DNA from 3 places in the Cobetia sp. 5-25-4-2 genome. Region 1 is predicted to be linked to each of the others. Evidence: predicted binding sites of a transcription regulator. Region 1 holds the regulator's gene; each other region holds the start of a gene.
The links. The regulator FNR, encoded in region 1, switches genes on or off when oxygen is low (the NO sensors DNR and NnrR bind a similar motif). The targets are predictions, from matches to a motif close to TTGATNTANATCAA.
Positions count from the first base shown of each region.

Region 1 (9,968 bases):
GCCAGCCAGGTCGCTTTCGGGGCGTTCGGCCTGGTGGATGGCATGGCGCTCCGGCAGATGCCCCAGCCAGCCAAAGCGCGCCAGCAGGGCAGCGTAGGCGCCATCCGGTGGGCATGAAAGACGCAACCAGCCACCCTCGGGGTGCGGCAGTTCCAGTCCGACCGCCGCCAGCAGCAGACGCGGACATTCCAGGGTCGAGGCGAAGTAACGATTGTAGTTGCCCTTGCCGTGCCTGGCATCTCCGATGATGGGGTAGCCACGGCGCGACAGGTGCCGACGAATCTGGTGTCGACGGCCGGTCAAGGGACGTGCCTCCACCAGCGAGAAGCGTGACTGGGGGTAGCGGTCGATCGCGACGGGCAGCTCGACCTGCGCCAGTCGGCGGATGTCGGTGATGGCTTCCTGCTCCGGCATCTGGGCCTTGGGCAGGCGACCCTCTTCCTTGCGCAGGCCGTAGTCCAGGCGCTCCTGTTCGGGAGCGACGCCACGCACCACGGCCAGGTAGCGTTTGCTGACCCGCTGTTCCTCGAAGGCGGCGCTCAGCTTGCGGGCGGCTTCCGGTGAGAGGCCGAAGACCATCAGACCGGAGGTCGGGCGATCGAGACGATGCACCGGGAAGACGTGCATGCCGATCTGGTCACGCAGGCGCTGCAGCAGAAATTCCGTCTCATGCTTGTCGATGGGGCTGCGATGCACCAGCAGGCCAGAAGGCTTCTGCACCACCACCAGCACGTCATCCTGAAACAGGATGTCGAGTGGCAAGATGGGCTCGGCCTCGTGAGCCGGGTCAGCATCGAGGGGCGCCGACACGAGTGGTCGAGACGTCACTGACGCGTCGCAGGGCAGGCCATCGGGAGAAGAGGGTAGATCATGGGAAGAAGGGGGCATGGGCATCACGGCAGCAGGAAGACGAAAGCCGATCACCTAGGGGGTGATCGGCGTGTATTGTCCGGCTTTCCTGGCTGGCTGTCATGTCCGGTCTGTTGCAGGAGGGGGCGCCGCCTCAGGCAATACGGTCTGAGGTATGGCGGCTGGCTCGTCCGGTGTCTTCGGGACGTATCAGCATGCCGGCCGGTATCCATTGCACCAGCAGGTTGATGGCGGCGCTCGGCGCTGCCTCGGCGCCGACTTCGGGGACAAGCAACTCTCCCAGTGAGGCGAAGCTCAGGCCGTCATCACCGGCGGAGAGAATGGCGTCGAGCACCAGCGCTTCCAATGGCTCGAGAGAGCGATAGTGCACCTCGGGTGCGCCCTCGGTGGGCTGACGCCAGACGACCCATGGCATGGGGATGTCGCTCTCGACCGGCGCACGTGGCGGCTCGTCATTGTCGATGGATTTCCAGATGGCCGGCGTATCGAAATGAAAGGCGAAGTGATGCAATGACGGATGGGCTGCCAGTCTCAGCGTCGGCCAGTCTTGCGGGGCGAGCCCTTGCAGGGTCTCGACGCTGAGCGGCGCGATCTCCTCGGCATCCAGTGCCAGCCCCAGTGCCCATTCGAAGGCCGCCATCTCGGTGACCAGCGAACGCCGGGGTTCGCGCGCGGCCACGAAGGCCGGAAAGTGCTGGCCTGCCCAGCGGATCGAGTAGTGGCTCGGCGGATGGGCGTTGAGGTACTCGCGACACAGCAGGCCGAAGGCATCATCGCCAATCAAGGTGTGCACGGCCTCGAAATCACCGCCGAAGACATCGAACAGGCGCAGGCGGTAAGCCGTGGCATAGATGCCAAGGCGCTCCTCGGCACTGGCCAGCTCATCACTGATGACAGCCTGTGCCGCGATGCTGCGGGTGTCGGGTGACGGCGCGGCCAGATAGGCGGCGGTGGCGTCCTGAAGCTGGGTCAAGGCGCGGCGATCGAACTGTGATGCTGTCGTCGCTGTGGTCGATGCATGCGTCATGCGTGCAGCCCCCCATTCATTGCCGCCGCGACAGTCCGGGTCGGTTGATCGTCGGCCAGCGGGCGACCACTGCGGCGACGCAGCTCGGCATATTCTTCCATCAGCTCCGACCATGGCGGGAAGTTGTCATCGCGCTCGATCATGGTGGCGACATCGCCGAAGCGCTCGCGTGCGGCGTCATACAATGACCACACGGTATCCGGGACGGGTTGGTCGTGGGTGTCGATGCACAGCTCACCGCCAGACACGTCCTGCCTGATGTGCCCGGCGAGATGGTGCTGCCAGACACGCTCCGCCGGCATGGCATCCAGATAGGCCAGCGGATCGAAGTCATGATTGTGGCTGGAGACAATGACGTTGTTCAGGTCGAGCAGGATCAGGCAGTCGGCGCGGCGGCTGACTTCCGCCAGAAACTCCCACTCACTCATCTCGTCAGGTTGCCAGGTCAGATAGCTGGAGACATTTTCCAGCAATAGCTGACGGCCAAGCGCGTTCTGGACCTGGTCGATGCGCTCGGCAAGGTGCGTGATGGTGGCATCGGTATAGGGAAGGGGCAGAAGATCATGGAATTGATGCGCACCGGTACGCGTCCAGCACAGGTGGTCGGAGACCCACATCGGTTCGATGCGATCATGCAGTGCGCGCAATTCGCGCAGGTAGCGGGTATCTATGGGATTGCTGCCACCGATGGACAGCGAGACGCCATGCAAGGCGATGGGATAATGCTCGCGGACCCGCTCCAGGAAGTGCAGCGGCTTGCCGCCGGCACTGACACCATCGGATTCGATGAAGCCGGGGCCCATGTAATTTTCGCTGATGGCCTCGAACCAGTCGATGTCCGGCAGAGTCGTCAGAATCTCGTGGTAGTACTCAGGACGTAGCCCCAACCCTTGTCCTGCTCCGGAGGTGGCAAGGGCGGGTTGGCGAAACCGGGAAACTGTCGTCATGAGTGACTCCTTTTCCATGGCGTGGCAGGCGGTGCCCACACTGGCACCTCAGGCCTGATACAAGAACGGGAGGACGGTATGCCGTCCTCCCGTTTAGCTCGATGACTCCAGTCGGCGTCGTTAACTGCGTGACGACGCCTTCATCTCGAGAGCTCAGCTCTTGCCGGAGATGACTTCGCCACCCGCACCGACACAGGATTCAGCACTTGCAGTGTAAGACCAGCCCTGGCCCTTGCAGGCATTCTGGCCCTTGCAGGCGCTGGTGGCGGTCGCACATTCGGAGGTTCCCTGACAGGAGTTGACGCCAGAGCACTTCACGGCGTTGTCAGCGGCTTGCACGGACATGGAGGTCAGCGCAGCGGTGGAGAACAGAGCAGCGGCAGCAGCAGCGAAGGTGGCAGCGGTAACGGTCTTCTTCATGGTCATGATGGCATCCTTTAGGGCTAGGCCCGTCATTATAAAGTTATGGTTCAGGCTCATCTGATTTCAGTAACCGCGCCGTAGTCACTTGCTGGCGGGTCATTAGAGATTACGTCGCTTTTAACCAAGTGGATGCAAAAAAAAACAAAAAGAATTCAACGTGACGCAGATTGACTCTGCCATGGGGTTGTAGTGCGGCTATGGCATAATGCGAATTAGCGTTGTTTGAGCGTCGAATGGTCTGTCCTGATTCTTCTACTCTCAACGTCATATCACTGGTGTCATCTCTGCGAGGGCGTCGCTGCCCCGGTCGGTGTCTCTCTTTCTGTTATTGATCTGTCCCTGGAGCCCTGCATGTTGAGCCTACTTCGCCGCCTGTGGCATACCCCGCGATGGCGCTGGAGCATCCTGATCGTGCTGTTGCTCGGTGGGTGCAGTGCCGTCACGCTGCAACAGCTGGATGCCCGTTATGGCAAGGCGTCGCCACGTGATCGTGTCGTGGCGCATGACACCACGGCTGGCCGGCAGTGGGAGGACGAGGTCAAGCCGGTGATCGAGACCCGCTGCGTGGTCTGTCATGGCTGCTATGACGCCCCGTGCCAGCTCAAGATGTCCTCGGCGGCCGGGATCGACCGCGGTATCAATCCCGCTCCTGTCTATGACGGCACCCGCTTGCTGGCGGCCAATCTGACGCGTCTGTTCGAGGATGCCGACAGCACCGCTGAATGGCGTGACATGAACTTCTCGCCGGTGCTCAACGAGCGCAACGACTCGGCGCTCGCCAATCTGGAAGGCAGTGTGCTGTTCCGCTCGCTGAGCCAGAAGCGCAAGCAACCCCTGCCGGTGACGGAGGAAGGCCTGCTGCCGGAAGACCGCTTCGATCTGTCGCTCAATCGCAGTCAGGTGTGCGCGCCCATCGAGCGCTATGATGCCTTCGCGGAAGATCACCCGGACTGGGGCATGCCGTATGCGCTGCCGCAGATCAGTGATGAGGAGCACCGTACGCTGGTCAACTGGTTGGCGCAGGGCTCGCCGATGACCGAGGTGCGCCCGGTGTCTGAGGCCCTGGTGCCACGGATTCAGCAGGTGGAAGCCTTCCTCAATGGTGACAGCCTCAAGCAGCGGCTGATGAGTCGCTACATCTACGAGCATCTCTTTCTGACCCACCTGTATTTCCCGGAAGCGAAGGGGGCCAATGGCCGGCCGATCTTCTTCTCGCTGGTGCGCTCCAGTACGCCGCCCGGCGAGCCCATCCAGCGTATCTCCTCGCGCCGCCCCTATGACGCTCCCTACGCCGCCTATCCCGGAGATGGTCGTGACGTCATGCCGCATGACGAGGCCGGGCGTCCTCGCGTCTATTACCGTCTATGGCAGGAGCGCTCGACGATCCTGGCCAAGAATCATCTGCCCTATTCGCTGAGTGACGCGCGCCTGGAACGCTGGCAGTCGCTGTTCCTCGCGCCGGACTATACGGTGGATGACCTGCCTGGCTATGACCTCAAGACGGCGTCCAATCCCTTCCTGACGTTCGAGGCGATCCCTGCCGAGTCACGTTACCGCTTCATGCTGGATGAATCGCAGAACACCATCATGGGCTTCATCAAGGGGCCGGTCTGTCGTGGCCAGGTGGCCGTGGACGTCATCAATGACCACTTCTGGGTCAGTTTCACCGATCCATCACTGTTCAGCCTGCCGCAGGTCGAGCGCACCCTGGCACGGGAGGGCGAGAATCTCAGCCTGCCTGCCGAGCAGAGCAGCAATGCATTGCCCATCTCCTCGTGGATCAAGTTCGAGCGCAAGCAGCAGGCCTATCTGCAGGCCAAGCAAAAGCTGATGATGCAGGCCTACGAGGACGGCAATCTGCGTCTGGACATGCAGCTGTTGTGGGACGGCAGCGGCTGGCAAGGCGGCGAGGGTGGCGATCACAACCCCAATGCCGCCCTGACGGTCTATCGTCACTTCGACAATGCCGCCGTGATGAAAGGGCTGGTCGGCAATGTGCCCAAGACGGCCTGGGTGATCGATTACCCGATGCTTGAGCGCATCCATTACCTGCTGGTGGCCGGCTTCGATGTCTATGGCAACCTCGGCCACCAGCTGACCACGCGCCTGTACATGGACTTCCTGCGCATGGAAGGCGAGAACAACCTGCTGGCGCTTCTGCCTGCCGGCGAGCGTCAGGCAGTGCATGACGGCTGGTATCAGGATGTGGATTCTGGGCTGGAAAAGCTGCTGTTCAAGAAGCCGCCCCAGTTTGATGCCCCGAGCGATATCGTCTGGACACCGGGAGAGCTTTCCTCACCGGAGAAGGCGCGCATTGGGCTGATGCGCCGCCTGCGCGAGCGCCTGGCGCCGGAACTTGTCCACGAGCGTAGCCTGGAGACGCTGGAGGATGATGCCGTGCGCCGCGAATTGAAGGCCTTGAGCGAGGTGAGTGGTCTGGCGGCCAGCCTGCTGCCGGAAGTCACCATCATTGCGCTGGAACGGGAGGGAAGCGAGCACCCACAGTTGTTCAGCGTGCTGCGCAACTCGGCTCATGCCAACATCACCAGTCTGTTCGACGAGGAAGCCAATCGGCGTCCTGAGCGCGATACGCTGGATGTGCTGCGCGGCGTGGCCGGGGATTATCCGAATGCCTTCTGGCATCTGACACCCGAGTCGCTGCAGGGATTGGCACGGCGGGTCGCCGTGCTCAAGGATGAGGCGGACTATCGACAGCTGATGGCCGATATCGGAGTGCGGCGCACCGACCCACGCTTCTGGCAGTTCTCGGACAGCGTGCTGCGTGCCAATTATGCGGATCGTCCCGTCGAGGCCGGGTTGCTGGATTACAACCGTCTGCAGAATCGCTGAGCGTCTCCGAGCCGCCTGGCGCTGTCTGGAAAACACGAAGGCCCGCCACATGAGGATGTGGCGGGCCTTCGTGGTGAGAGAGATGGCATCACGGGGGTCAGCGACCGCCCTGACACTCTCCTTCTGCCAGCTCGATCAGGCCATCCAGGTGTAGGATATGGACCTCGCGGGCCTGGATATCCACCAGCCCCTGAGCCTGGAAACGCGTCAGGATACGGCTGATGGTTTCCACGGCCAGTCCCAGATAATTGCCGATGTCGGCGCGGGACATGGAAAGACGGAAACTGTATGGCGAATAGCCGCGGCGACGGAAGCGCTGAGAGAGGTTGACCAGGAAGCTGGCCAGGCGCTCATCTGCCGTCTTGCGCGACAGCAGCATCATCATCCGACGATCCTCATGCAGCTCCTTGCTCAGGCTCTTGAACAGCTGGGTGCGCAGTTCCGGCAGTTGGGCGGAAAGCGCATCGAGGCGATCGAAGGGAATCTCGCACACGGTCGTGGTCTCGAGTGCAACGGCGCTGCCGGGGTAGGCATTGCTGTCGATGGCATCCAGTCCAGCCAGCTCGCTGGGCAGGAAGAAACCGGTGAGCTGCTCCGTGCCACTGTTCTCGGTGTTGATCTGTTTCAGGCTGCCCGAGCGCACCGTGAAGACGCAGTCGAAGGGCTCGCCCTGGGTGAAGAGAACCTCGCCCTTTCTGAGCGGCGCGCGGCGCCGAATGATGGAGTCGAACTGGTCGATGGCTTCCATGTTCAGTGCCAGCGGCAGACACAGTGAGCTGAGCGAGCAGGTCTGACAGCGTGCTTCATGCGCACGCAATCGATGGGATGCCGTTGTCTGGGCCGTCATGGTGACTCTCCTGGGGCATTACGCCGAAACTCGTGGGGAGCGGGTTTCGGGTGGGGGTGTCCGGGTGCGACACCTGGTACAGGGCGATTCCATGGTCCTGTACGGAGAGGCAGCATCCTCATGGACTGAGTCGCTGCTGCCTGTCGGTGCTGTCCGTCAATGATACCTGTCAGGCGCACTTCCCAGAACGGGTTCCCGTCCTGTGGGGCGGGATGTGAAGTGCTCCGTGAATCGCGCGCATTATATTAGATAATTCTGATTGTGTCGTGATGTCCTGCATGACTCTAGACGCAGAACCTCCCGAAGGGGCAGGTTGCGACGCCCTGCCTCATCCGACTCGGGAGAGCCAGGTGACATCATCCACTCAAGGACATGACGATCTGCCCCATGCTGACCAGCAGTGTGAGCAGAAACAGCAGACTCCAGACCAGCGGCAGCGGCCTGTCCGGCTGAGGGGTGCCGTCAATGCGGTGTTCGTCGCCTGGCCCATCTCCCTGCAGGTCATCATCGGGTGAGGTGCTGCGCGAGCGAAGCCCGACAAGCAACAGCGTGCAGAAGGCCAGGCTGCCCAGCGTGAGCATGCTGATCCATGCCTGCCAGAACAGTGGCAGATCGACGTTTGCCAGCAGGTTCATGGTGCAGCTCCTGTCGTCAGTGTCAGTGTGGCGAGTGTCTCCCCTGTCGGGTCGGGTATTGTCGCGGATGAGTGCCGAGGGGGATCCGTCTGTTGAAGATAGGCCAGCAGAGCGGTCGCCTCGGCCTTGCCGCGTACCCGGGCGGGCGCCGCGAGGATCTCGTCGTCTCGGTAGGGCACGCCAAGCGCCTGCAGGGCCCGCATTCGCTCGGCGACACCCTCGCCGCTCAGGGCGTGCTCGAACAGCCAGGGGTAGGCCGGCATGCTGGAATCCGCCACCTTGTGGCGCGGCGAGTACAGGTGCAGGCGTTGCCAGGCCTCATCATGTTCCGCCGGGAGGCGGCTCAGGTCAGGGCCATGACGAGCGTTGCCCCACAGGGCCGGTCGCTCCATGAGGTGGCGGGAGGCGGCGTCCCGGCTTGCATGGCGTGCCTGGTCTCCCGGCAGATCCCGCACCATTCGGGTATGGCATTGTTGGCAGCCTTCCCGCAGGTAAAGGCGCTGTCCCTCCAGCGCCAGCGCATCCAGCGGTGTCACTTCTTGCCCTGCCTCCTGAAACCCCAGAGGCAGCAACTGGGCCAGCGCGCCGACACTTGCCGCCATCACGCAGAGCGCGGCCATCAGGCCCGGATGCCGTTCGAGCAGTACGTGTCTCATGCCGGTGTCCTCCCCCGAGCGTGTGAATGCCCGATGTGGTGATGAGCGCGCTGGGTAGAGGGGCGCGTGATGGGTCGGCGGGAGGCGCGCAGGAGATATGCTGCCATCAGCAGCAGGCCGAGTGCCCAGCAACTCAGCCCCGCCAGCGTCATCAGCATCGGCGGGCGAGCCACCGCCAGGACGTCGGCGAGGGAGTGCAGCGGTTGTCCCTCTGCGTCTACGGCATGCCACAGGCTGCCCTGCAGCAGGGTGGTGGTCCAGCTGGCAGCGATGCAGAGCAACGTGCCGGCGATGGCCAGCCAGGCGTGGGTCATGATCAGCGCCGAGGGTGCTTCAGGCAGCCGCAGACGGTAGAGCATGAGCACGCTGACCAGACCGATGACGCCCAGTGTGCCGGCCGGCGAGAGGCTGCCGGCGGCGCTGAAGGTCATGTCGTTGAGCGGGGCGATGGACAGTGCCACATGCTCCATCACGCTGATGGCCAGAAAGAGCAGGGCTGCGCCGAGCAGGCAGGTCTGAGGATGATGGCGCAGGGAGGGCCAGTCCGCCTTGAGGGTCAGCAGGCCGTTGAGAGGAATGGCCAGTCCCGGCGCCAGCAGCAGGAGCCCCATCGCCATTCCCAGCGCCTGGCTCCACTGGGGCAGGGCACTGGCATGCAGCAGCACCGCGCCGCTCCAGGGCAGCAGCAATACCAGCAGCCAGAAGCTGATGATGGCCAGACGGTGAGAGTGAAGGGGCTGGCGGGTCAGTCCCGAGAGTGCCTGATACGCCATGGCAATGAAGCCCAGTGCCAGCATGCCGCCGGGCAGCATTCCCTTCTGCCAGCTCTGCAGCAGCGCGTCCAGACTGCCTGAGAACATGGGTAACGATGTCAGCGGGCCCAGGGGCACCGCCAGTGACAGCAGGGTATGCTGCATCAGTATCATCACCAGACAGCCAATGAAGCACCAGCCAGCCACGGGCAGGCGCGCTGTCGGTCCTGCCTTCCAGTTGACATGGAAGAGCCACGCGACCGCGATCCACACTGCCAGCATCAACAGGTTGAGTGGCCAGGGATATTCGGATTGGCCATGCCCCGACGCGAAGCCCGCGGCAATCGATATGCTGCCAAGCACGAGAATCGTCTGCCAGGCCTGCAGCGTGAACCGCTGGAGACGCCGCTGGCCTGGCCGGGCTTGCGTGTCATGATTGACCAGTGAATACAGGCTGGCAATCAATGCCGAGCCGCCGAGGCCGAAGAGCAGCAGATGCTGTTGCACAATGGCGAGACGGCCATGGCTCAGCCAGGCGATGGGCGGGGCCAGGGTTGGCCACAACTGCACGGCGGTCAGCCATACCGCCAGCAATAGACTGACGGCGCCTGAAAGAATGGCCGTCGTGCCAAATTGGCGAATCACCTCGTGAGAGGCGCCTGCTCCATCAGGTGCTGTGCCCATGTCATGACCTCATCATGCAGTGAACAGCGATGTGCTCTCCTGAAGAGAGCACGACTCACGAGACGATTCAGCATTCATTTCAGCTACCAGGGAGGACACTGAGTGTCTCTTGTCACTTCATCATCGGACGAAGATCGGGATGCGTCCAATGTGGCGGCCGTCCCCACCCCCTACGCCGAGGAAGGTTTCAAGGTCGCTTCCTTTGACGCCATCGCCGATGAGCTGGAAAAGCGTCTGGAGCTGTCAGAGGAGGCGTTGGCGGCGCGCGGTCCCTGGC
Region 1 covers NZ_BLWK01000003.1:354,612-364,579, reverse strand. The annotation lists gene HXS65_RS09095 (pseudouridine synthase) at 1-765, opposite strand, end outside; gene HXS65_RS09090 (DNA-binding domain-containing protein) at 1,004-1,897, opposite strand; gene HXS65_RS09085 (DUF692 domain-containing protein) at 1,894-2,844, opposite strand; gene HXS65_RS09080 (hypothetical protein) at 2,998-3,270, opposite strand; gene HXS65_RS09075 (fatty acid cis/trans isomerase) at 3,619-6,117, shown strand; gene fnr (fumarate/nitrate reduction transcriptional regulator Fnr) at 6,215-6,964, opposite strand; gene HXS65_RS09065 (hypothetical protein) at 7,321-7,599, opposite strand; gene HXS65_RS09060 (cbb3-type cytochrome c oxidase subunit II) at 7,596-8,255, opposite strand; gene HXS65_RS09055 (cbb3-type cytochrome c oxidase subunit I) at 8,252-9,691, opposite strand; gene HXS65_RS09050 (alpha/beta family hydrolase) at 9,794-9,968, shown strand, end outside.

Region 2 (9,968 bases), on a different contig from region 1:
GTCGTCGTACTGGAAGGCCGCCTTGCGATCGACACTCTCTTGCGTGTCTTCCTCGTCCGCCAGCTCGCCATTGAGACCGCTCATGCGCTGGATCATCTCGGACCCCAGATTCGAGGTCATCACGATCACGGTATTGCGGAAGTCGACGGTACGCCCCTGCCCATCGGTCAGGCGGCCATCTTCCAATACCTGCAGCAGGATGTTGAAGACATCCGGATGCGCCTTCTCGACCTCATCGAGCAACAGCACGGAGTACGGCTTGCGACGCACGGCCTCGGTCAGATAGCCACCCTCTTCATAGCCGACATAGCCGGGAGGCGCGCCGATCAGACGAGCCACCGAGTGCTTCTCCATGAACTCGGACATGTCGATGCGCACCATCGCCTCTTCGGTATCGAACAGGAAGCTGGCCAGCGACTTGCAGAGCTCCGTCTTGCCGACCCCGGTCGGGCCGAGGAACAGGAAGGAGCCATTGGGACGATTCGGGTCCGACAGCCCGGCGCGTGAGCGACGCACCGCATTGGCCACCGCGATCACCGCCTCGTCCTGACCGATCACCTTCTCGTGCAGCGCCTCTTCCATGCGCAGTAGCTTGTCGCGCTCGCCTTCGAGCATCTTGGAGACCGGAATGCCGGTCCAGCGCGAGACGACCTCGGCAATCTCCTCCTCGGTGACATTGGAGCGCAGCAGCACGTGGGCGGAGGTATCCGCCTCGCCTTCGCCGGCTTCGCTGATCTGCTTCTCGAGCCCCGGAATCACGCCGTACTGCAGTTCCGACATGCGGCTGAGGTCGCCGGCACGCCGCGCCTGTTCCAGATCGATGCGCGCCTGTTCCAGTTCGGACTTGAACTGCGCTGCCCCCTGGATACTGGCCTTCTCGGCCTTCCAGACCTCATCGAGATCGGCGTATTCGCGTTCCAGCTCCGCGATCTGGTCCTCAAGCGCGCCGAGACGCTTGAGTGCCGCTTCGTCGGTCTCCTTCTTGAGGGCTTCACGCTCCATCTTGAGCTGGATCAGACGGCGGTCGAGACGGTCCATCTCTTCCGGCTTGGAGTCCAGCTCCATGCGGATGCGTGACGCGGCTTCATCGATCAGGTCGATCGCCTTGTCCGGCAGCTGACGGTCCGTGATGTAGCGCGATGAGAGGCGCGCGGCCGCAATGATCGCACTGTCAGTGATATCCACCCCATGGTGCACCTCGTAGCGTTCCTTCAAGCCACGCAGGATGGCGATGGTGTCCTCCTCGCTGGGCTGATCCACCTGCACCTTCTGGAAACGACGCTCCAGCGCGGCATCCTTCTCGATGTACTGGCGATACTCGTCAAGCGTGGTGGCACCGACACAGTGCAGCTCGCCACGCGCCAGCGCCGGCTTGAGCATGTTGCCGGCATCCATCGCGCCCTCGGCCTTGCCCGCGCCGACCATGGTGTGCAGCTCATCGATGAACAGGATGACCTGGCCTTCTTCCTGCGACAGCTCCTTGAGGACGGACTTGAGGCGCTCCTCGAACTCACCGCGGAACTTGGCCCCCGCCAGCAGCGAGCCCATGTCGAGAGACAGCACACGCTTGTTCTTGAGGCCTTCCGGCACCTCGCCATTGACGATACGGCTGGCCAGCCCCTCGACGATGGCGGTCTTGCCGACACCGGGCTCACCGATCAGCACCGGGTTGTTCTTGGTGCGACGCTGAAGGACTTGAATCGTGCGACGAATCTCCTCGTCACGCCCGATCACCGGGTCGAGCTTGCCGTCGCGCGCACGCTGGGTGAGGTCCATCGTGTACTTGTTGAGTGCCTCGCGATTGTTCTCGGCGTCGGCATCTCCCACCGCCTCGCCACCGCGCAGTGCATCGATGGCGGAGGTCAGGGCGGGCTTCTTGATGCCCGAGGAGGTGAACAACTTGCCAAGATCACCGCCCAGCTCCAGCGCGGCCAGCAGCGCGAGCTCGGAAGCGATGTATTGATCGCCGCGTTTCTGGGCTTCGCGGTCGGCCAGATTCAGAAGCTTGCCGAGCGCTTGGGAAGGCGCGACATTGCCGTCGAACTGGGACACGGTGGGCAGGTCATCCAGTTGACGCTTGAGCCCGCTCATCAAGCTGGTGGCATCACCGCCCGCCTTGTTGACCAACGCCTTGAGACCGCCATCGCGGTCCTCCAGCAGGGCCAGCAGCAGGTGCTGGGGATGGATTTCATTGTGGCCTCGCCCGACGGCGAGCGACTGGGCATCCGCAAGCGCGTTCTGCAGCTTGCTGGTGAGTTTGTCGATGCGCATGGTGCCTTCTCCTGAGAGTCATGGCGGTACTCCTCTTCTCAGGAGCTTCGCCTGTAACATTTCGTATCTAACCCTAGAGATGGGGGGCTGGGGGGTCGCTTTCAAGGCGTGATTTGCGGCAACGCAGCATGTTGTCCGCGAAGCATGATCCAGATCAGGTTCCCCTGCAGCAGGTTGGCCCTCAGCGCCTGAAGATGTCGCCAGGGGCTTCCGCTCGACACGGAAAAGCGCCCCGCCAACCTGAGTGATCAGGTCAACGGGGCGCTTTTGTCTTTCGGCTTGCCGAGCGTCGGTGCATCGCGGCGGCCAGGTCTCCACTTCATGCTATCAGCGTAACCAGATCACCGTGGCCATTCGCCCCGTCACGCCATCATCACGGCGATGGGAGTAGAAGCGCGATTCCGAGGCGGTGCAGAAGTGTCCGCCACTGACATGACCGACCCCCGCACGCTCCAGCCGCAGGCGAGCCAGCTTGTAGAGGTCGCCCATGTAGTGGCCCAGCCGATAGGGGCTGGATTCGAAGGCGTCGTCGGCCTCGGGGAGATCCGCGATAAAGGCGTCACGCACCTCGGGGCCGACCTCGAACTGGGCATTGGAGATCGCCGGGCCCAGCCAGGCCATCAGCTCGCCCGGGTCATCTCCAAGACGAGCGACAGTGGCTTCCAGCACACCTTCCACCAGGCCACGCCAGCCCGCATGCGCCACCCCGACCCGCGTCCCCTGACGATCACAGAACAGCACCGGCAGGCAGTCCGCCGTCATCACCACGCAGGCCTGCCCCGTACCGGTACTGATGCAGGCGTCAGCACGTGGTGGCACCGCCTCATGGCGCTCATCGGCGTGACAGACGTCAAAGGCATCCACCACCTGAGTCCCATGCACCTGATCCAGCCACGCCAGCGGACGACCATCATCGACCTCCGCCGCGAGCAGGTCACGCACCCGCGCGACCATCGCCGGATCATCCCCGACATGCCGCGCCGGATTGAAGCCAGCGTATGGACCCTGACTCGGGCCGCTCTCACGCGTGGTCACGAAGGCCTGCACCGGACTGGGTGCTGGCCAGTCCGGCAGAATCAGGGTCGGGCGTAGACTGTCGTCGTGCATAACCTCTCCTGGCGCGATGGGATACGCGAACCGAGCCCCTCAGCGGGCGATGTCTTCCTTGAGATAGTCGATCAAGACCAGCATGTCACCCGGCATCTCGGCGCGGAATTCGACTTCCTTGCCCGAGATCGGGTGGATGAAGGCGAGGCGACGGGCATGCAGCGCCTGACGCGGGAACTGACGCAGCAGCTCCTTGAGCGGGTCACTGGCCCCCGGCGGAAGCTTCAGACGGCCTCCGTAGACCGGGTCCCCGATCAGTGGATAGCGCTGGTGCGCCATGTGCACACGGATCTGGTGGGTACGCCCGGTTTCCAGCTTGCAGCGGATATGGGTATGCCCCCGGAAGCGCTCCACCACGCGAAAATGCGTGATCGCCATCTTGCCGCTATGGGTCACGGCCTGACGCTTGCGATCCTTGGGGTGACGCCCGATGGGCGCATCCACGGTACCGCCCGCCGTCAGCACACCGGTCACGACGGCATCGTACTCGCGAGACACGGTACGCGCCTGCAGCTGCTCGACCAGGTCCGCCTGGGCGGTCAGCGACTTGGCGACCACCATCAGGCCACTGGTGTCCTTGTCGAGACGATGCACGATCCCGGCACGCGGCAGCATGGCATTGCCCGGACAATGGTGCAGGATGGCATTGAGCAGCGTGCCATCCGGATTGCCGGCCCCCGGGTGCACGACCATGCCGTGCTCCTTGTTGATGACCAGCACGTCGTCATCCTCGAAGACGATCTCGAGCTCGATGTCCTCGGGGCCATGACTGACTTCTTCTTCAAGCTCGGCGGTCAGGGCCAGACGTTCACCGCCATAGACCTTCTCGCGGGGTTTGACAGCGGCACCGTCGAGGGTCAAGGCACCGGTCTTGATCCAGTGCTTGAGGCGCTCGCGGGAATAGTCGGAGAAGATCTCGGCGCAGGCCTGATCAAGGCGCATGCCAATCATCGCCTCCGGGATCCGCTCTTCGCGGTTGATGGTGTCTGCCATATTGCTCTCTGAGGCCGTTTCGCAGGAAAGGGCCTTTGCTTTATAGTGAGTGCGGATCGGCGGATTCTAGCATGCCCGCCATGGATTGCCCGAGATGAGGAAACCGATGCGCGCCCTTCCCTTGACTGCCTTCGCCCTGGCCAGCACCTTGCTGGTCGGCTGTGCGTCCAACGAGCCGGCACCGGATCTTCAGGAGCAGGAGCTGTACCGTCAGGCTCAGGTTTCCCTGGATACCAGCCGCTTCAACTCCGCCGTGCAACAACTTGAAGCACTGGATACTCGCTTCCCGTTCGGCAGCTATGCCGAACAGTCGCAGCTGGAGCTGATCTACGCCTACTACCAGGTGGACAACTGGGAAGCCGCACGCGCGGCGGCCAGCCGCTTCATTCGGCTGCACCCGGACCACCCGCAGGTCGATTATGCCTACTACATGCGTGGACTGGCAGCCTATAGTGCAGGGCGCTTCAGCCTGGAATCGCTGGACCTGATCGACATCTCCAAGCGGGATCTCGGTGCGACGCGGGACGCCTACGTCGACTTCGGCGAGCTGGTGCGCCGCTTCCCCAACAGCACCTACGCCGCAGATTCGCGTCAGCGCATCATCTATCTGCGCAACGTACTCGCGCGTGGCGAGCTGCAGACAGCGGATTTCTATCTGCGCAAGCAGGCCTATCTGGCCGCCGTGAAGCGTGGCGAGTGGGTGATCGAGCACTACCCTAACACTCCTGCCACTCGCGATGCGCTGGCCGTGATGGTCGAAGGCTATCTGGGCCTCGGTCTGCGCGACCGCGCCAGCGAGACGCTCAAGGTGCTGATCCAGAATGATCCGGACAACAAGCGTCTGGATGGCCGTACCTTCGAGCCGCGCTACGTGAAGGCGGATGACCTGACCGTCTGACGATCAGGCTTCCCGCCTCACCATCGAAAAGCCCGTGATCACCGATCACGGGCTTTTTTCGTGCTGTCAGCATGGCCAGAATCGTCGGACTCAGGCGCTTTCAGCGGCTTGCGCAAAGAATCCGCAATCCCTGACACCGGACATGAGTTGCCTCAGTCGCCGGCCGCCCAGCCATTGACGATCGGGTAGCGACGGTCACGCCCGAAGCCACGCGGCGTGACACGCACGCCAACCGGTGCCTGACGGCGCTTGTACTCACAGCGGTCGACGAGACGCACCACACGATAGACATCCTCTTCCTCGAAACCGGCACGGATGATCGCCTCGGCACTCATGTCACCCTCGATGTAATGGGTGAGAATCGCATCCAGGGTGTCGTAGTCCGGCAGCGAGTCGCTATCGAGCTGGTCTTCGGCGAGCTCCGCGGACGGCGGACGCGTGATGACACGCTCCGGAATCGCCGGGCCCATGGTGTTGCGCCAGTTGGCGAGACGGAATACCCAGGTCTTGTAGACGTCCTTGAGCGCATTGTAGCCACCGACCATGTCGCCATAGAGCGTGGCGTAACCCACCGCCATCTCGCTCTTGTTGCCAGTGGTCAGCACCATCAGGCCCTTCTTGTTGGAGATGGCCATCAGCAGCACGCCACGACAGCGTGACTGCAGGTTCTCCTCGGTGGTGTCGCGCACACTGCCGGCAAAGCTCTCCGCCAATGTCTCGGTGAACGCCTCGACCATCGGGGCGATGGGCATCACCTCGTAATTCACGCCCAGCAGTGTCGCCTGCTCGGCAGCGTCTTCCCTGGAGATGTCCGCGGTGTAGTGGTACGGCATCATCACCGCATGCACGCGGTCCGCGCCCAGCGCATCGACGGCAATCGCCAGCGACAGGCCGGAGTCGATGCCACCAGAGAGACCCAGCACCACGCCCTTGAAGCCGCTCTTGTTGACGTAGTCACGCAGGCCAGTGACCAGTGCGCAGTAGAGCGACTCTTCCGGTGACAGCAGCTCGGCGATCTCGCCGCTCTGCGGCGCCCAGCTACCGCCTTCCTCCTTGAGGAACTGCACCGGCATCAGGCCGACATCCCACCAGGGTGCCTGCACGCAGGTATTGCCCTCGGCATCGATGGCGGCGGAGCCACCATCGAAGACCAGCTCGTCCTGGCCACCGATCTGATTGACGTAGACCAGCGGACACTTCACTTCGGCCGCCCGCTGAGCGAACAGATGATTGCGCTCGGCCGGCTTCTCCAGATGATAGGGCGAGGCATTGAGGCTGACGAGAATGTCCGCGCCGGCATCCCGCGCCTGACGAACGGGCGCGCCATCCCACAGGTCTTCACAGATGACGATACCCAGACGGGCGCCGCGGCATTCCACCACGCAGGCCTCGGAGCCCGGCGTGAAGTAACGCTGCTCATCGAAGACCTGATAATTGGGCAAGGCCTGCTTGGCATACTCGGCGATCCACTCGCCATCCTTGAGCACGCCGGCCAGATTGTAGCGCTTGCCGTCACGCATGCCGGGGTAGCCGACGATGACCATCACGCCGCGCGCGACCTTGCTGGCCATCCGCGCGCGCGCCTCGTCGAGTCGTGCCTCCATGGATTCGCGCAGCAACAGGTCTTCCGGCGGGTAGCCGGTCAGACACAGCTCGGGCAGCACGACGACGTCGGCCTTGTGCTCGAGACTCGCTTCACGGACGGCTTCGATGGCACGCTCGGTATTGCCGGGGATATCACCGACCAGCGGGTCGAGCTGGGCCATCACCAGAGTCAGATCTTGCATGCGGTAAGGATCTCTCGATTGGCGGTTCGATAAGGGGCCAGTACACTGTGGCCAGACATCTGGCTCAGACTGCTGAGCCGTGCACCGGCTCATCAGTCTCATGATGGCCGCCATTGTCCCGCAAGGTCGCGCCGCTGGCAAAAAGCCACGCGCGCCGCCTCATCTGGGAGTCATATAGGAATGAGCCTGTTGATCATCCGTCTGCTGGTATTCGTCGTCCTGTTCTGGGCAGGCCTGCGCCTCTATCGCATGTATCGCCAATGGAAGCTGAGCCAGGACAACCACGATGACGGCCAGCCTGCCGAGCGCGAGGCCCAGAACATGGTGCGCTGCGCCTACTGCGATCTGCATCTGCCGGAAAATGACGCCATCCGCCATGAAGCGCTGCACTTCTGCTGTCAGGAGCACCAGCAGCATTTCCTCGACGAGGGCCCACGCAAGTAACGCGCTGTCTTCCCCCTCGAGACGAAGGCTCGAGGGGGAAGACGCCATGACGATGCTCAGGCCCAGCGCGTCGCGTCTGGCTGGGACGAGGCTTCCAGCGTGGCGATCTCGCCCAGCAAGGTCTCGGGCTGGTAGGGGGTGGGGTCGATGATCGGCGTACGCCCCAGCAACTGATCCGCCAGCAGGCGGGTCGAGGCCGGCGCCAGTACCAGGCCATTGCGATAGTGACCGGCATTGACGTGCAGGTGGCGGCGTTCGGGCACGGCACCGATGAACGGCGTGCCGGTCGGCGAACCGGGACGCAGCCCCGCCCAGTGATGCTCGACCTCACACTCGGCCAGCGCCGGGATGATCTCGCAGGCGCTCTTGATCAGCGACTCACGCGCCTCAAGGGTGGTCGCCTTGTCGAAGCCGACCTCCTCCAGCGTGGAACCCGCCACGATGCGCCCATCGGCACGTGGAATCACGTAGCGTCCATTCTTGAGTACCACGCGCTCCACCAGCCCCTTGGGTGCCTTGAACAGCACCATCTGGCCGCGTACCGGCCGCACCGGCAGCGCCAGCCCCGCCTCACTCAATATCTCGCGACTCCAGGCGCCCCCACAGACCACGACCTGTCCGGCGGACAGCACTGAATTGGCGGTCTGCACGCCGATGGCGGTGTCGTCCTGCAGCAGAATGCCCTGCACCGCGACATTCTCGAGCAGACGTACGCGCGGGTGGGCATCGAGAGCGGCGCGCAGTGACTTGCCCAGGCGCGGATTGCGGATGCTGCCCAGCGTCGGCATCCACAGCGCCGATTCGCAACCGGGCGCGACGGCCGGTGCCTTGTCGTAAAGAAAGTCAGCCTCCACGCGCGTCAGCGGCTTGGTGTATTCCTCGGACCACGCCAGTGCCTGCTCGGCATCCTCGACATTCAGGTACAGCAGACCCTGCTGGCGATATTCGGGGTCGATGCCGGTGGTCTCGATCAGGCGCTCGGCCAACGTGGGGTAGAAACCTTCCGACCAGGCAGACAGGCGTGAGATCGGCGCACTATAACGCCACGGATACAACGGCGAGACGATACCGCCGCCCGCCCAGGATGCCTCGCGCCCACACTGGCCCCGCTCGACCAGCGTGACCTCGGCGCCGCCATCCGCCAGTTCCAGCGCAGTCAGCATGCCGATCACGCCACCGCCTACCACCACAAAGTCATTCACGCCTGTTCGCTCCTGCCTCAAGACCGGGAAAGGCTTCCAGAATACGCCGCCCGCAAGGCGGTGCAAGCGAGCCGCGCCCAATCCAGCATCGCGCCGTGGCCGCTCTCGCCACTGCTACCAGCAATCGCCATCGCCGGTCGTGTCGCGGATGCCGGTATTGGTGAGGGTCAGCGCAGGGCAATCGCTATCGGCGCTCTGAGGCGCCACCGCAGTCGCGATCAGCGTGAAGCGGGTCGTCGTGGCGCCATCCTCCAAGCTCAGGGCGTAATAGCCTTCCGGCGACTCGGTGGCGCGCCCCAGTCCCTCCTCGTCACAATCGCTGTCACCGGCGATGCTGGTCGCGTAGCCACCGCAACGCGCCATGTAGCGCTCCTGAGCCTGTGCCAATGACATCAGTGCCGCCTGCCCATCGGCACGACGTGAGCGGATTACCTGATCCTGATAGCTCGGGTAGGCGATCGCCGCGAGGATGCCGACGATGACGACCACGATCATGATTTCCGTCAACGTGAAACCGCGGGCGTACCTGCGGTGAGACAGCGCATTGCGAGACAGAGCACTGCGAGACAGGGCACTGCGGGACAGGCTAGCGCCTAGAGAGAGAAAGCTGGCCATGAAGATCTTCCTTGAAAGGGGGGCTTGAAGGTACTGCTGGGAAGTGAAGGCGCCGCCACACTCTGAGAGAGCGTGACGGCGTCGGGGGCATGCATCACAGATGCAATGCGATCAGCGCAGTTGATACCAGGAAACACGACCGGTATCCGTCGAGCTGGACACGTTCAGGTCGTAGGATGAGACGGTGCCTTCTACCGTTCCCAATGAGCTGCTACCCACATAGACCGTATTGCCGACACTGACGCTGGACGTCGGCGTACCGCTCAGTTTCACGCTGACGACCACATTGCCGACGGCGACGGTGTTGTCGATGATGGTGCCGACCAGATCATCGGCGCTGAAGGCTTCATCCTGATTGAAATCGAAGATGGTCACATAGCTGCCTTCGCTGTCGTCGTAGGTCGGCAACCCTGTCTCGGTATCCAGCGCGACCAGCCAGCCGCCCCCGGTGCTTTCACAGAAGTTGGTCCCCGTGCTGGAGGTGCTGGTAGAGAAGACCACCAGGTTGGAGAGCAGGTTGGCCGGCTCGACCAGCTCTTCCTGCTCGGAGGCATCCAGATCCAGATACCAGCCGAAGCGATCGCTGTCCTGATCTTCCAGCTGGCTGGGGTAATAGCTGAAGCTGTCGCCACCGAGAGTCCGTCCAGTCAG
Region 2 covers NZ_BLWK01000009.1:94,005-103,972, reverse strand. The annotation lists gene clpB (ATP-dependent chaperone ClpB) at 1-2,271, opposite strand, end outside; gene pgeF (peptidoglycan editing factor PgeF) at 2,599-3,378, opposite strand; gene rluD (23S rRNA pseudouridine(1911/1915/1917) synthase RluD) at 3,418-4,371, opposite strand; gene HXS65_RS15960 (outer membrane protein assembly factor BamD) at 4,478-5,269, shown strand; gene HXS65_RS15955 (NAD+ synthase) at 5,422-7,056, opposite strand; gene HXS65_RS15950 (PP0621 family protein) at 7,237-7,500, shown strand; gene thiO (glycine oxidase ThiO) at 7,557-8,702, opposite strand; gene HXS65_RS17650 (type IV pilin protein) at 8,817-9,317, opposite strand; gene HXS65_RS15935 (pilus assembly protein) at 9,429-9,968, opposite strand, start outside.
Region 2: the regulator FNR is predicted to act here: its motif matches at 2,416-2,429, upstream of clpB (ATP-dependent chaperone ClpB).

Region 3 (9,968 bases), 250 kb from region 1:
CTCTGCCCCTTTCCTCAGGAACGCAGCATTTCCAGAAGACCGTCCACTGACACCCGGCCCATGTGCCGGGTGTCGTCGTTCTGGCATTCCCATGTTCTCAACGTCCCCAACGAGCCGTCGATCCGTCGGTCCAGCGACCGGCAGCCCCTATCGGGAAAGGCGCGATGACAGAACATTCACAGATGCCGAAACACGCAACCCTGCGTCGCTGTATAAGCTGATAACTCCTTTAATACCAATGACATGCATGACTTTCGTTTGATTGTCTGACAAGGGCGTCTCGCGCAGAATGACTGACCATGCGGACAACAACAGGTCACGTCATCGTCACGTCGTGCTGACGTGTTGACGGCCATACAACGGCTCCGTCACCGGCTTCCCCCACAGACCTGTGGACCGGTCCATGCAGTCCCCCATGACGGACTGCGCTGCTCATGCTGACACATCCTTCGAGGTTCCATGTCCACATCCTCCCCCTCCGGAGCCAACAGCCGTGAGCTGTTCGGGCACCCGGCCGGACTCTATCTGCTGTTCTCCACGGAACTGTGGGAACGCTTCTCCTACTACGCCATGCGCGCCCTGCTGGTGCTCTATCTCACCGATGCCGTCACCAGCGGCGGGCTGGGCTGGAATCAGGGCGATGCCCTGCAGCTGTATGGCATCTTCACGGGGCTGGTATACATCACGCCGATGTTCGGCGGCGCACTGGCGGACAACTGGCTGGGCGCACGCCGCGCGATTCTGATCGGGGGTCTGATCATGGCGGCCGGCCAGTTCGTGCTGGCCGTGCCACCGGACATGAGTGGTCTGGATGCCGAGATGCTGCTGTACGTCGGTCTCGGCCTGCTGATCGTCGGCAACGGCCTGTTCAAGCCCAACATCTCGACGATGGTCGGCGATCTCTATCCACAGGGCGATCACCGTCGTGATGGCGCCTTCACCATCTTCTACATGGGCATCAACCTCGGTGCGCTGCTGTCAGGTATCGTCGCGGGCTCCATGGCCGAAGGCTATGGCTGGAACGCCGGCTTCCTGGTGGCGGGTATCGGCATGCTGCTGGCGGTCGCCATCCAGCTGATCTTCGCGCCTCGCCATCTGGGCGAGCTCGGCGTGGAGCCCAGCGCCAGACGCGAGGCACGCCTGAGCAAGAGGAGCACCACCAGGACACCGCTGAGCCGCGAGGAGCGCGATCGCATCAAGGTCATCCTGGTGCTGGGTCTGTTCACCATCCTGTTCTGGGCCGGTTTCGAGCAGGGCGGCGGCCTGATGGCACTGTACGCGCAGGACTACACCGACCGCATGCTGATGGGCTTTGAAGTCCCGGCGGCCTGGTTCCAGTCGCTCAACCCGCTGTTCATCATCCTGCTCTCGCCACTGCTGGCGGGACTGTGGACACGCATGAATGATCGCGAGCCCAGCTCGCCGGTCAAGTTCGCCTTCGGCCTGATCGCCCTCGGCATCGGCTTCGTGTGCATGATCGGCGCGGTGCTGGAACAGAAAGCCGCGGGCAGCGCCTCGATGATGTGGCTGGTCGGCGCCTTCTTCTTCCACACCCTGGGCGAACTGTGCCTGTCGCCGGTGGGGCTGTCGATGGTCACCAAGCTGTCGCCGGTTCGCATGGGCGCGCTGATGATGGGCGCCTGGTTCGCCTTCGTGGCACTGGCCAACTACCTGGCCGGGATGATCGGCTCGCTGGTCGGCGAAGCCGGCGCCATGAGCGTGTTCGGTGGCATCGCCATCACCGGCGTGCTCGGCGGCCTGCTGTTGCTGGTGTTCGCCGGCAAGCTGGTCGACTGGATGCACGGCGCGGAATCGCGTCATGACGGCCCGCTCGAGACCCAGACCAGCCACGGCTGATCTCGCAGTCGTCGTCATCTTCACTACCGACGACGACACGACAGGCTGCTGCAACAACGCAAACGCCCCGCTCATTGAGCGGGGCGTTTGCGTTGTCACTACCAGCAACAGGGCCATAAAGTGGCCTGAAGTGAAACAAACCGCCTAGATAGAGTCCGGCACGAACAGCTGCTGGAAGTTGTCGACGGCGCTCTCGGCATCGTCGATCGCATGGAAGCGCGCCACGTGATAGAGCGCCTCGCCCTCGTTGGCCAGCGGCAGATTGGCCATGCCGATGATGATGCCATCCGCGGGCGACAGCACCTCGCTTTCGCTGTTGCCGAAGGGGTCGGCGACGATGCCCAGCACCTGATGCTTCTCGACGCGGTCTCCCAGGCCCACGCGGCTCTGGACGATGCCATCGATGGAGGCGCGCGCCCAGCTGGAGCCGTTGGACATTTCCACCGCGCGGGAGCTGGGCTTGCGGTCGCGGTCCTTGGCCAGCATGCCGATGGAGCGCATCACGCGCTTCACGCCGCTGACACCCGGACGAATCGCCCACTCATCGAAGCGCAGCGCCTCGCCGGCCTCATAGGTGATGACCGGCACGCCACGGCCACTGGCATAGGCGCGCAGGCTGCCTTCACGCAGCTCGGCGTTCAGCAGTACCGGTGCACCGAAGGCATCCGCCATCTGGCGCGTGGCGTCGCTGCCGCTCATGGTGGCGCGAATCTGCGGCAGGTTGGTGCGATGAATCGCGCCGGTGTGCAGGTCGATGATGTGGGTGGCCTGGTCGGCGATCTGCTCACGGAACAGCGCCGCCACCCGCGAGCCCAGCGAACCGCTCTCGCTGCCCGGGAAGCAGCGGTTGAGGTCACGGCGGTCCGGCAGGTAGCGCGTGTGCTGCACGAAGCCGAAGACGTTGACGATGGGCACCGCGATCAAGGTGCCGCGCAGCCGCGCGAGGCTGGAACTCTTGAGCAGGCGACGCACGATCTCGACACCGTTGATCTCGTCGCCATGGATGGCACCACACACCAGCAGCACCGGGCCGGGCTGACGGCCATGCACCACCTCGACGGGGATATGCAACGGCGCGTGGGTGTAGAGCTTGGCGACAGGCACATCGACCTGGGCCCGCGTTCCCGGCGCGATGCGGGTACCGCTGATTTCAAATGGAGCGCGTGACATCGCCACCTCAGAGATTGTTCGACCAACGAGCGACAGGCGTCGTGACAGCTCCTGTCAGATCAGGCTGCTCGCCCAGTGTCTCGAAAGAAAACACTGTGCGACATGCGCCTTTTAGCGCATTGGTGCGTCAAGGGAAAGACTTCATTGCAGCGTGTCGGGATGAAGACCGGACGGAATTGTTCAACAATGGCATGACGCCGACGGCGTGACGACACCTGACCACGACATGGCGAGCACGATATGACGGGAGCGACATGGCGAGAATGACACGCCTCGGCCTCGTCCTGACTGCCACTGACAAGAGCTGCCCGTGACCGATCTTCTCGACTCTCTGCTGACCCTGCCCGATTACTCCGCCCTGGCCTGGAGCGTGATCGTCTTCTCGACCTACCTGACCGGCATCTCCAAGGGCGGCTTCGCCGGCGGGTTCGGCTCGCTTTCCGTGCCGCTGATGGCGCTCGCCATCGGTCCGCTGGAAGCGGCCGGCATCCTGCTGCCGCTGTTGATCGTGATGGACTTTCTCAGCGCTCGCGCCTGGTGGGGCAAGCAGCTGTGGTCGGAGGTGCGCATCATCCTGCCCAGCGCCGCCATCGGCATCGCGGTGGGCGTGGTGCTGTTCGATGAGCTGAACGAGAACATGATTCGTGGCTTGCTGGGCGTCATCTCGCTGCTGTTCGCCGCCTACATGCTGTTCAAGCCCACCGCGAGGAATCCGCTGCCGCGCTGGCTGGCCATTCCTGCCGGTGCCACGGCCGGCTTCACCAGTTTCTTCGCCCACGCCGGCGCCCCGCCCTACAACCTGTACATGATTCCGCGTCAGCATCCCAAGGAGACCTTCATCGCCACCACGGTGATCATCTTCGCAGGCATGAATCTGATGAAGCTGGGCCCCTACGTGGCGCTGGGCGAGGTCAACCTCACCAGTCTGTCCACCTCGCTGCTGCTGGTGCCGGTGGCCTGGGCAGGTGTCAGGAGCGGCCTGTGGCTGCAATCCCGCGTCAACGAGAGGCTGTTCTTCCGCCTGATCATCCTCGCGATGGCACTGGTCGGCGTACAGCTGATCTACAAGGCCTGGGGCTGATGTCCGCGCGCCATCACGCCTGGCGACCTCTGCCGCCAGCCAGCATGACCTTCTGGGTAACGCTTTCAGACAGACATTCGAGAATGACCGGGGCAACGCCATGACACCGCAGATCCACTACTACCACGCACATCTCTACTACACCGATGAGCAGAGTCTGGCCGCCGCTCGCGAGCTGGCGGCCCAGGCCGAGCAGCACTTTCCCCTGCGCGTCGGTCGCTTTCATGAGCAGCCGGTAGGCCCGCACCCGCTGTGGAGCTGTCAGCTGTCCTTCGCTCCCGAAGACTTCGGGCGCATCATCCCGTGGCTGGCGCTCAATCGCGGCACGCTGGACATCTTCGTGCACGCCGGCACCGGTGATGATCTCTTTGATCACACCCAGGGCGTGATGTGGCTGGGCAGCTCCCACCCGCTGAATCTGCACGTCTTCGGCGATGAGTGAGGCTCGGAGGTCGCCCGACACGCTATCATCGCCTTGCCGCCTTCGCCTTACCCACTGACTCAAGGATGACCCCATGACTCGACTGCGCCGCCTATCCCCTCGTGCCGCCCTGCTGGGCGTGATCGCCTCTGGCCTGCTGCTGGCCGGCTGTGACGACAATGAGGTCGGGGATGTCTCGCTGGGCCTGTTCACCACCAAGGACATCAAGATCGAGAGCCTGATCGACCCGAAGGTGCCGGGCGTGACCTGTCACCTGAGCAACATCGAGGCGAATCTCGATTTCTCCGACCCCTCCGACATGAGCATCGCCTGCCGCCAGACCGGCCCGATCACCCCGGCGATGCTCGCCGACATCGACACCTCCAAGAGTGGCGAGGAGGTCTATCGCAAGTCCAAGAGCGTGCTGCTCAAGAGCCTCAAGATCCGCCGTATTCTGGACCGTGACTCCCAGAGCCTGCTCTACATCGCCTACAGCACCAAGGAAACCAGCGGCAGCTTCAAGCATGCGCTGAGCAGCGTGCCGCTATGGGGCAGCGAGGCCTGGCAGGCACCGGCAGCGCAGTGAGCCGACTCGGCGCCTGAATCAAGCCCTGACTCATCAAGCCCTGACTCATCAAGCCCTGATTCATCATGCGCTGACTCATCAAGCGAAAGCTTCACCATCATCCCTTGAAGTTATGGGGTGTCGCTCCAAGGTCTTGATCAACGGCTAGCCAGTCGGATTTTCATTCGCATGAGGCAAAGGAGTGACACACGATGTCGAGCCCGGAGCACAAGCAGAAGATCTGGAAGCTGATCAAGGATGTGAAGGTCGGCATGTTGGTGACGCAGGGTGACGGCATGCCACATGCCCGCCCGATGCATCTGGTGCAGGATGACTACGACGGCACCCTGTGGTTCTTCACGCGAGCCAGTGCCGAGAAGGTGTTTGAAGCAAAGAAGGACAGCGAGGTCTGCCTGAGCTTTTCCGATCAGGATGATGGCGTCTATGTGTCGCTGAGCGGTCATGCCAATCTGCACCGCGATCAGGGCCTGATCGACAAGTTCTGGAATCCGTTCGTGGCCGCCTGGTTCCCGGAAGGCAAGGATGACCCCGATGTCACTCTGCTGGAGGTCAAGGTGCAATCCGGTGAACACTGGAAGGCCAAGGAGAGCAAGGCGTATCAACTCTATGAGATTGCGCGCGCCAACCTCGACAAGGACCACACCCCGGACATGGGTGAGAACGAGAAATTCGGCACGGTATGAGCAGAAGCCCGAGCTCGTCATGGAGAGCTCTTTGAAGTGCCCGCGTAAGAGTTGACGCACACGGCCATGCCAGACACGACAACGCCAGCCCGAGGGCTGGCGTTGTCGTGTCTGGTCTCCTGCCGCCTGCCGAATCCTGCCGAGTCCTGCCGATTCCTGCAGACCTGTCGTCGGTGGAGAGGGTTCAAGCTCAGGACAGTGAACGCCTCAAGACTTCATGTCGAGCACGATGCGCCCTTCGATCTTGCCGTCGATCATGCGCCCGAAGATGTCATTGATATCCTCGAGCCTGCCGGTCTGCACGGTGGCGGCGACCCTGCCTTCCGCGGCGAAGTCCAGCGCCTCCTGCAGGTCCTGACGCGTACCGACGATGGAGCCACGCACCGTGATGCCGTTGAGCACCGTAGAGAAGATCGGCAGCGGGAAGTCACCCGGCGGCAGGCCGTTGAGCACCAGGGTACCGCCACGGCGCAGCATGTTCTGGGCCTGATCGAAGGCCTTGGGCGACACCGCCGTCACCAGTGCGCCGTGCGCGCCGCCGATCTCACGCCTGATGACGGCTGCCGGATCTTCCTTCATGGCATTCACGGTCACGGTGGCCCCCAGACGGCGGGCCAGATCCAGCTTGGCATCATCGACATCCACCGCCGCCACGTTCAGGCCCATGGCGCGGGCGTACTGCACCGCCATGTGACCCAACCCGCCGATCCCCGAGATCACCACCCACTGACCGGGGCGAGTGTCGGTCATCTTGAGCCCCTTGTAGACCGTGACCCCGGCGCACAGCACCGGCGCGATCTCCACGAAGCCCACGCTGTCCGGCAGACGCCCCACGTAGCCGGCATCCGCCAGCGTGTACTGGGCAAAGCCGCCATTCACCGAATAGCCGGTGTTCTGCTGGCTCTCGCACAGCGTCTCCCAGCCACCCAGACAATGCTCGCAATGGCCACAGGCCGAGTAGAGCCAGGGCACCCCGACCCGGTCGCCTTCCTTGACGTGGGTCACACCCTCGCCCACCGCCGCGATGGTCCCCACTCCCTCATGTCCCGGGATGAACGGTGGGTTGGGCTTCACCGGCCAGTCGCCATGCGCGGCGTGCAGGTCGGTGTGACAGACCCCGGAGGCGGCGACCTCGACCAGAATCTCGCCACGCCCCGGTCGCGGTACCGCGACTTCCTCGATCACCAGCGGTGCACCGAATTCACGTACCACGGCGGCTTTCATGCTGTTATCCATGATGGACTCCTCATTCATTGTCGAAAGACGAACCTTGGAAAGGCGAGCCAGAGATCAGGCGGAGAGTGCGATCCCGTCCGGTCGTGAGCGAGGGCTAGTGTTCGCGCACGCCCCGGACCTGCCTCTTCATTGAAACCAGACGCGGTGCTCCCTGCCCTGCGCCAGATCAAGCAAGTCGGATCTGGCGCGGGCATCGAGAGGAATTCCTCGAGGAGGCATCGCGGGAGGTGGATTCAGCGCCACTAGCCTCGGTGGCGCTGACGGTCAGGCCTAGAAGAAGCCGAGTGGATTGATGTCGTAGCTGACCAGCAGGTTCTTGGTCTGCTGGTAGTGTTCCAGTGCCATCTTGTGGGTCTCGCGACCGACACCGGATTTCTTGTAGCCACCGAAGGCGGCATGGGCGGGATACTGGTGATAGCAGTTGGTCCACACGCGACCGGCCTGGATACCGCGCCCCATGCGGAAGGCGACGTTCATGTCGCGACTCCAGACACCGGCGCCGAGACCGAATTCGGTGTCATTGGCGATGGCCAGCGCCTCGGCCTCGTCGCGGAAGGTGGTGACGGCGACCACCGGCCCGAAGATCTCCTCCTGGAAGACACGCATCGCGTTGTGGCCCTTCAGCAGGGTCGGCTGGATGTAATAGCCGTTGGCCAGCTCGTTCTCCAGCTGCTCGCTGCTGCCGCCGGTGAGCACCTCGGCCCCCTCCTCACGGGCGATATCCATATAGGACATGATCTTGTCGAACTGCTCGCGGGAGGCCTGTGCGCCAACCTGCACGTCGGTATCCAGCGGATTGCCGCGCTTGATGGTCTTCACGCGCTCCATCACACGGGCCATGAAGTCGTCGTAGATGCTTTCCTGGATCAGAGCGCGTGACGGGCAGGTGCACACCTCGCCCTGATTGAAGAACGCCAGCACCAGCCCTTCGGCAGCCTTGTCGATGAACTCGGGCTCGGCATTCATGATGTCGGCGAAGTAGATGTTGGGGGACTTGCCGCCCAGCTCCACCGTGGAGGGAATGATGGTCTCCGCGGCGCACTTGAGGATGTGCGAGCCCACGGGGGTGGAACCGGTGAAGGCGATCTTGGCGATGCGCTTGCTGGTCGCCAGTGCCTGTCCGGCCTCGGCGCCATAGCCGTTGACGATGTTGAGCACCCCTGCCGGCAGCAGGTCATTGATCAGTTCCGCCAGCACCAGGATCGAGGCCGGGGTCTGTTCCGCCGGCTTGAGCACCACGCAGTTGCCCGCCGCCAGCGCCGGGCCGAGCTTCCAGGCCGCCATCAGGATCGGGAAGTTCCACGGGATGATCTGCCCCACCACCCCCAGCGGCTCGTGGAAGTGATAGGAGACGGTATTGGCATCGATGTCCGCCGCGGTGCCCTCCTGGGAGCGCAGGCAACCGGCGAAGTAGCGGAAATGATCCGCTGCCAGCGGGATATCAGCGTTCAGCGTCTCGCGCACCGCCTTGCCGTTGTCCCAGGTCTCGGCGACCGCCAGCATCTCGAGATTCTGCTCGATGCGATCCGCGATCCTGAGCAGGATGTTGGAGCGCTCCTGCACCGAGGTCTTGCCCCAGGCGGGAGCTGCCTTGTGGGCGGCGTCCAGCGCGAGATCGATATCTTCCGCACTCGAGCGCGGGATACGGCAGAACACCTCGCCCGTCACCGGGCTGACATTGTCGAAATATTCCCCCTTCACCGGCTCGACGAAACGCCCGCCGATGTAATTGCCGTAGGTGTCCTTGAACGTGACCAGCGCGTCGGCGCTGCCCGGGGAGGCGTAGATCATGGCGAACTCCTGTGGGTCGGATTCACGAGTGGCGCTCGTGATCGACGACCTGTTGTTGTCGTTGCTGCGCAGTCGTTGTCGTTGCTGAAAAGTCGTTGTCGTGTCAGCGAAACGCCTGTGTTGGCCCTTCTGCAGTGGCGCCGTTGGCGCTGACTCGCTGCCCGCTCTATCAAGAGCCTCTTGATCAGGCGACTCTCACAGTCTTGACCACCGACGCCAATCGCGACATGCCCCCATGGGCGGAGACCGTCTCATCCCTTGGGAGGAGAAAAGCGAGGAGAAACGAACGCCGCCATACCGCGAAGGCCGCAAGGCACGACACCACGCCATGACGTTATGCTCAGGGTAGCTACTATCAGCAAGGTCATGATCAGAAAAGCCTTGATCAGGATATCGCCCGCCACCGGCCAGGAGCCTCCATGTACCGTCTGTTGATCGCGGATGATCATCCGCTGTTCCGTGATGCCATCAGTCGTACCCTGAGTCTGAGCGTCGCTGACGCCCCGGCACCGCCCTACGAGCTGCTGCAGGCCGCCAGTCTCGCGGAGACGCTCAGCCTCATCGACGCGCATGCCGATAGCCTCGACCTGCTGTTGCTGGATCTCGACCTGCCCGACAGCCACGGCCTGGAAGGCCTGACGCGCTTGCGCGAGGAGGCAGACTGGCTGCCGGTGGCGATTCTCTCCGCCCACGAGGCGCGCGAGACGGTACTCGAGGCATTGGCGCTCGGTGCGGTGGGGTATCTGTCCAAGTCGAGTTCGGCGCAGACCCTGCGCGATGCCCTCGCACGCATGCTGGCCGGGGAGGTCTACGTGCCTGCCCAGTTGATGCGCGCTGCGCCGCGTCCAGCGCCGCTCTCAGCATCATCTGCATCTGCATCATCGGCACCAGCATCATCGGTACCAGTGCCACCGCCAGCGCCCCAACTGGCGCCGAGCCTCAGCGATGCTGAATTTGCGCGGCGCTGGCAGACCCTCACCACCAAGCAGCGCGGCGTGCTGGAACGCATGGTGCTGGGCGAGTCCAACAAGATGATCGCCTGGCAGCTGAGCGTGGCGGAGACCACCGTCAAGTCGCATGTCTCCGCCATCCTGCACAAGCTGGGGGTCGCCAGCAGGGTGCAGGCGATCCTGCTGGCCAGCC
Region 3 covers NZ_BLWK01000003.1:109,597-119,564, forward strand. The annotation lists gene HXS65_RS08050 (peptide MFS transporter) at 460-1,857, shown strand; gene HXS65_RS08055 (succinylglutamate desuccinylase/aspartoacylase family protein) at 2,002-3,027, opposite strand; gene HXS65_RS08060 (sulfite exporter TauE/SafE family protein) at 3,338-4,108, shown strand; gene HXS65_RS08065 (DOPA 4,5-dioxygenase family protein) at 4,209-4,550, shown strand; gene HXS65_RS08070 (CreA family protein) at 4,624-5,115, shown strand; gene HXS65_RS08075 (pyridoxamine 5'-phosphate oxidase family protein) at 5,307-5,798, shown strand; gene adhP (alcohol dehydrogenase AdhP) at 6,006-7,034, opposite strand; gene HXS65_RS08085 (aldehyde dehydrogenase family protein) at 7,305-8,825, opposite strand; gene HXS65_RS08090 (response regulator transcription factor) at 9,245-9,968, shown strand, end outside.
Region 3: the regulator FNR is predicted to act here: its motif matches at 7,191-7,204, upstream of adhP (alcohol dehydrogenase AdhP).